Regions from separate parts of the Priestia sp. TSO9 genome, predicted to be linked through region 1. Evidence: riboswitches for the same ligand, from Rfam matches in the RefSeq annotation. Region 1 holds a riboswitch; the other holds the start of a gene.
The links. Region 1 has a riboswitch for preQ1 ahead of queC (7-cyano-7-deazaguanine synthase QueC). Riboswitches for the same ligand answer to the same signal wherever they lie in the genome.
Positions count from the first base shown of each region.

Region 2: it holds a riboswitch for preQ1, as region 1 does, so the genes downstream of both, LJC66_RS02320 (QueT transporter family protein) here and queC (7-cyano-7-deazaguanine synthase QueC) in region 1, are expected to answer to the same signal.

Region 1 is NZ_JAJEKD010000009.1:662,210-665,380, forward strand. Features, by position in the region: gene LJC66_RS06065 (Ger(x)C family spore germination protein) at 1-323, shown strand, start outside; gene LJC66_RS06070 (hypothetical protein) at 335-571, shown strand; gene LJC66_RS06075 (GerAB/ArcD/ProY family transporter) at 598-1,719, shown strand; PreQ1 riboswitch class I at 1,790-1,833, shown strand; gene queC (7-cyano-7-deazaguanine synthase QueC) at 2,064-2,729, shown strand; gene queD (6-carboxytetrahydropterin synthase QueD) at 2,729-3,169, shown strand; gene queE (7-carboxy-7-deazaguanine synthase QueE) at 3,162-3,171, shown strand, end outside.
Region 2 is NZ_JAJEKD010000008.1:25,906-29,076, forward strand. Features, by position in the region: gene LJC66_RS02310 (YitT family protein) at 23-889, opposite strand; gene LJC66_RS02315 (Lrp/AsnC family transcriptional regulator) at 1,272-1,682, opposite strand; PreQ1 riboswitch class I at 1,879-1,923, shown strand; gene LJC66_RS02320 (QueT transporter family protein) at 1,933-2,421, shown strand; gene LJC66_RS02325 (hypothetical protein) at 2,858-3,171, shown strand, end outside.

The DNA of each region.
Region 1 (3,171 bases):
AAGGAGAAGCGAACGTGGCTGATGTAGAGTGTCAAGTGAATTTACAGGACCCAGCTGTAATCAATATGCTCGAACGAAAAACAGCAGCTGACGTAAAAGAAAAAATGAATGATGCAGTAGAAAAAGCTCAAAAAACCTATAAAAGCGATATCTTTGGTTTCGGCGAAGCGTTTTACAGACAAGATGTAAAGAAATGGTACAAAATGAAAAGAGACTGGAACAGAATTTACGCAGAGGATTTAACCGTCGATTTAGATGCAAAAGTTCAAATCCGTCGCTTAGGCACGTTAAATAACTCATATATGAAGCAAATGAAGCATTAAGGAGAAAGAAAATGGAGGGATTTATCGCCTTACTTGTACTGCTTGCTTATTTGACTAAAAAAACAATGATCAACTTCCGAAAGGAAAAGTATTATCGTGAAATAGTCGTCTACCTTTGTCTTATAGGTTTGGGTCTATTCTTTTGGGGATCGATTACACTCCGTAAAGAAGTTCCTACGCCTCTGTACTTTTTAGAGGCAGTAATTAAGCCTCTTACTAGAACCATTCATCATTTGTTATTCACGTGAGCAAGCATGTAGGAGAGAAGGTGTGTATGATGCAAATAAAGGAATTTATTAGTCCAAAACAATTTCTTTTTTTAATTTATGTTTTTTGTATCGGAAGCGCCATCTTGGCAGTTCCGGCTACGTTATTAGAGACGAATAGACAAAATGCGTGGTTTTGCGGTGTGCTTGCTATTGGCTTTGCACTTTTAATCGTTGCGGTGCTTTTATGGCTGATTCAGCGTTACCCTCAACAAACGTTCATTCAAATAGCTAAACAAGCGCTAGGTCCTTATGCCGGAACGTGTATTTCTCTTATTTACATTTTCTTTATGTTCATTCAATCTACGTTTTCGCTTCGAGACATCAGTACATTTATGACCACTCAAATTGTCCCTGAAACGCTGCCTACGTGGATTCATGCCCTTGTTCTTTTAGCTGTTATATACGGAGGGTATCTAGGTATTGAAGTGGTAGCGAGAACCGCGGAAATCTTTTTGCCGTGGATTGTGGTCCCCTTTTTATTGTTAATTGTTTTAAATGTTCCTCAGATGAAAATTGATCGTCTTTACCCTTTGTTTGAATTCCGCATGGCTGATTTAGTGTTAGGGACCACGTATTTCTTAGGAAATCCGTTTATGGAATTGATTTTTGTGCTAATGATTACGCCTCATATAAAAGATGGCAAAAAGGTAAAAAGAATGTTTGTTATCGGCACTGTCGCATCGGGTTTGACGATTACGATTGCAGTTGCGGCTTGTATATTAGCTCTTGGTGCGAATATTGCGTCGATGCACAGCTACCCAGTTTATTTATTAGGAAAAATGATTTCGTTAGGTGCAACGATTCAGCATGTTGAAGTATTAGTAGCTATTATTTGGATGTTATCTATCTTTTTCAAAGTTGTTATTGTGTTCTATGCTATTCAGTTAAGTATCGTCCAATTGTGTAATTTACGGGTGCGCAATTTTTTAAGCTTTCCTTTAGGTCTAATTATTACAGGCGTGGCGTATTACATTATTCCTAATACAGCGTACTTCAATTATTTTGAAAAATATTACTGGCCGTTTTATTTATTTGTACTAAGCGTCTGTTTTCCGTTGTTGTTTATTGCGCTTTCTTATATAAAGAAACATAAGGCAGCTAAAGGCGATAGAAGCCAACAAACATAGCATTATTTATAAGCATGTGGTATAATACGATGACAATTCAAGAAGAAACGCCGTACACGTTTGTATACGTACGGGAGAGGTTCGAAAACTCCCTCTATAAAAAACTAAGATCATCGTTGATGACAAAAGACACGGTTTTAGCGTGTCTTCTTTCACGTGCTTTTCTATCAACACGTCTTTGTGACGTGTATGCTGGCGAGGACGTGTATCTTAGTTGCTTTTTAGGGAGATTGCTGGAAAAGAGCAGTCTCTTTTTTGTGTTATAAAATTAGTCACAAAGGGAACGAACGGTTCAATAAAGTTTCTTCTTCTTTTGATTTCAATCAAAAAGGAGACGAACAGTAATGATGAAAAATGAAAAAGCGATTGTTGTATTTAGCGGAGGTCAAGATAGCACAACATGTCTATTTTGGGCTTTGAAAAACTTTAAAGAAGTAGAAACGGTTACTTTTCAATACGGTCAGCGTCATAGCCAAGAGATAGAGGTAGCAAAAGCTATCGCAGCTGATTTAGGTGTGAAGCATACCGTACTAGATATGTCACTTTTAAATCAATTAGCACCAAATGCCTTAACGCGAGATGATATTGAGATCGAGCAAAAAGAAGGAGAGTTGCCTACAACGTTTGTGGACGGCCGCAATCTGTTATTTTTATCATTTGCATCCGTGCTGGCTAAAAACAGCGGAGGCCGTCATATCGTAACAGGCGTTTGTGAAACTGATTTTTCGGGATATCCAGACTGTCGAGACGTATTTGTGAAATCGTTAAACGTCACGCTTAATTTATCAATGGACTTTGAGTTTGTGATTCACACGCCGCTTATGTGGATTGATAAAGCAGAAACGTGGGCGTTAGCGGATGAGCTAGGAGCGCTTGAATATGTGCGTGAAAAAACATTAACGTGCTACAACGGTATTGTTGCTGACGGATGCGGCGAATGTCCTGCATGTCAATTGCGAAAACGCGGGTTAGATCAATACCTGCAAACAAAAGAAGGAGGAGAGAAATAATGTTGCAACAAATGTATCCTCAAGTATTTCATAACTATGAATATGAACTGAACAAAGATATGCAGTTTGCTGCGGCACATTTTGTTCCTCACACAGAAGCAGGTAAATGCCGTCAAGTCCATGGACATACGTATTTTGTAAATCTAACTGTTGCCGGAGATACATTAGACGAAGCGGGCTTTTTAGTAAACTTTGCGCTATTGAAAAAAATTGTTTCTGGTCAATTTGATCATACATTATTGAACGATCATTCTATCTTTAACGAAGAAAATCCAAATGATTTTCCTACAACTGAAGTTGTTGCTCGTAAAATTTATGAGTTGGTTCAAGAATATCTAGACACACTACCAAATAAGCCTTCTTGCGTACAAGTATTCGTGCGGGAAACGCCGACAAGTTACGTAGTTTACCGCCCAAAGAAGGTGAAAAAACGTGGCTAATA
Region 2 (3,171 bases), on a different contig from region 1:
AATCCACCAAGAGGTGGATTTTTTATTTAGCAGCGGCTTTTGTTTCATGAGGCGAATTGCCGATAAATCCAAATTTTCCGCCGACAACTTCTTTTACTTCGTGGATGACAATAAAAGAATTCGGGTCAATTTGCTGGATTTTCTTTTTAATTTTTAATAACTCGTTCTTTTTAATAACAACGTAAATAATACGTTTATCTTTGTTGGCGTAGTAGCCGTATCCGTAAAAGATGGTGGCTGCATTTCCAAATTCACTGGTGATGACTTGCGCTATGTCTTTATATTGATCGGACATAATCGTCATTGCTTTTTTGTTGTGGAAACCTTCGATAACGACATCTACGATTTTGGCACAAAGATAGACGAATATAAAAGTATAGAGCATGTTATTGACGCCAATAGCGAAAACCGATGCTAAAATAATGACACTGTCCATATAGAACATGCTTTTAGAGATATTATAGCCTTTTGTATAGTTTAATAAATAAGCTAAAAGCGTTGTTCCACCAGTCGATCCATCTGCGATAAAAATGAGAGCAAGTCCTGTTCCCATTAGTAAAGCCCCGAATACAATTCCTAAAATCATGTCGTGAACGTGAAAAGGAATATAGCTGACTAGACCGAGGAAAACGGACGTCATGACGGCTCCTAGAATCGTATAAAGAATCGTTTTTTTTGTTAGAAATTTATAGGCTAAGGCAATAAATATAAGGTTTACAAGAAATGTGCTGATACTTGTAGGGATATGAAATAAATAATATAAAACAAGAGCAATACCAACAGTACTTCCGTCACCTAATTTATTTGGAATGACGAAAAAATCAATGGATGCAGCAACTAAAAGTGCGCCGACGATAATTAAGATGATGTCTTTATAGATTGTTTTCAATATGCAAACCTCCTTGATTATTAGGATATTTTCATGTTTAATCTTGTTTTTACTAGTGTTTCACAAATGATAAAATAAAAAACGTCTTAGAAATTGTCTAGTTATAAAACTGATCAACTTCTAAGACGAAGAATTACGATACGTGTATAGGTCTTAATCCGACTTTTCTATGCTTCGATGTCACCGATTATATAAACCTCTGACCGCTATGTCAACGCTGTGAGAGATGTTCAACTTTTCAAAAAATAGAAGGCGGTTTCCTACATAAAAAAAGAATCCTTTGCGATGACGCAAAGGATTTTCAAATTTATTGGAATAGGGGGAATACGTTATTAGGATTACCATTTTCATAAATTAATATACCTTTATTTTTTAAAAAGATTTATTTGTTAATGACGATTGAAAGTTTGTAATTCACATGCTGATTTAGCTCTGTCAAAAAATCATTTAGTTCTTCATTTGAATGAAATTTGCATTCTAGTAAATAGCAGCCATCGCCGCTGATTTTAAAGTTGTTGATAACGTACTCCTGCTGACTTTCTAAAAATGTAAGGTAGGGGTGGTGATGAATGCTCTGCGTATAGATATTTAAAAATGCATGGATGGTGTAGCCGAGTTTTCGTTCATCAATGTTAATTGTATAGCCTTTGATAATCCCTTCATCTTCTAACTTTAATACTCTAGCAGAAGCGGCTTGTCCGGTTAAATGCACTTTTTCTCCTAATTCTTTCATCTTTATACGTCCATTTTTTGATAGCTCTTCTAGTATGCGCTTATCTGTATTATCTAACATAGCTACAAATCCTTTCGTATTTCAAATCAAAAGGGTTAACTACTTGATGTCACCTATGTATACTGATACGTCTTCTATTTTATACTAAAGAAAAGTAAGAAAAAAGAGCAGTCAATATGCAAGGTATAGAAACCGGCAGTAGTTTGTAAACAGCTAGATTGACGAAAGCTTAAGCATGCTGTATGATTCTTTGAGTGTTTACGTGGTTCGTAACCATCCCACGTTAAAAAACTAAGGAGAGAATAGTAAGATGAATATAAGAACACTTTGCGTCAACGGTCTTTTAGCTGCTATGTATATTGCTGTCAGCATGCTAATCCAGCCGTTTGGCTTCACCAATATCCAATTTCGTATATCGGAAATGTTCAATCACTTAATTGTGTTTAATAAAAAGTACGTGTACGGCATTGTGCTAGGAGTATTTCTGACGAATTTGTTTTTTTCACCAATGGTCGCTTATGATCTGGTGTTTGGGGTAGGACAATCCGTGCTATCATTACTCATTACCATTTTTTCTATGCGCTACATTAAAAATATATGGGCTCGTATGCTTGTTAATACACTTGTATTTACGTTCACGATGTTTATTATTGCTTTTGAGCTGCACCTAGCATTTGACTTGCCATTTTTCTTTACGTGGCTAACAACAGCCGTTGGTGAGTTTGTTGTTATGCTTGTTGGAGCACCAATTATGGCAGCAATTAATAAACGTGTACAATTTAATAAGCTAGTTGGATAAAAAAGATGTGGCTGTGATAAATCTCACAGCCACATCTTTTTTTCTTTGTTATTCTATAAGTGTAGTGATAAACCCCTTATTATTGAAGAGCTTTTCACGCATGGACAAATTACCCATATCTAGCATGTGAAAAGAGCAGGTCGCGTTTGCGATCTGCTCTTTTTGCGTAAGGCAATAGGAAGTATTCGGTTAGATTATTTTGAAAGAAGGAGTGACAAATCTCACAGCACATTCTTTTTTCTTTTGTTACGATATACATATAGTTGGCAAACTCCTTATCGAAAAGTTTTTCGCACAACAACACATTACCTATGCGTAGCAATTAAAAAAGCAGACCGATAACGGTTTGCTTTTTTAATTGTATTTTTTACCATTAAATAACTTTTTTGAGTTATAATTGTAAAATAACCTTTGTTACTAGAGAAGGGATTGTTTTTTGAATAGGAAGTTAGCAATTCTTGTTTTATTAGCGTTAGCCATCTTATTTGCCGGCTGTTCAAAAGAAGAAGATAACGTTCCTTTAAGAGAACTAGAAAAGATAAGTATTAACGTAATCAAAGAACAAAAAATGAAGCAAGGAATTTCATATGAAATGGAATTGGTAAACAAGAGCGATTTGACCATTAAACAAAACAATGTATTTTTATCCTATCCTTTAAAAATGAAAAACGGTTATTCTGATAATAAATTTAAGGTGTTAGCAGAAGGAAATAAATTAAACATCAGGCCAAAACAAAAGGTGAAGTTAAC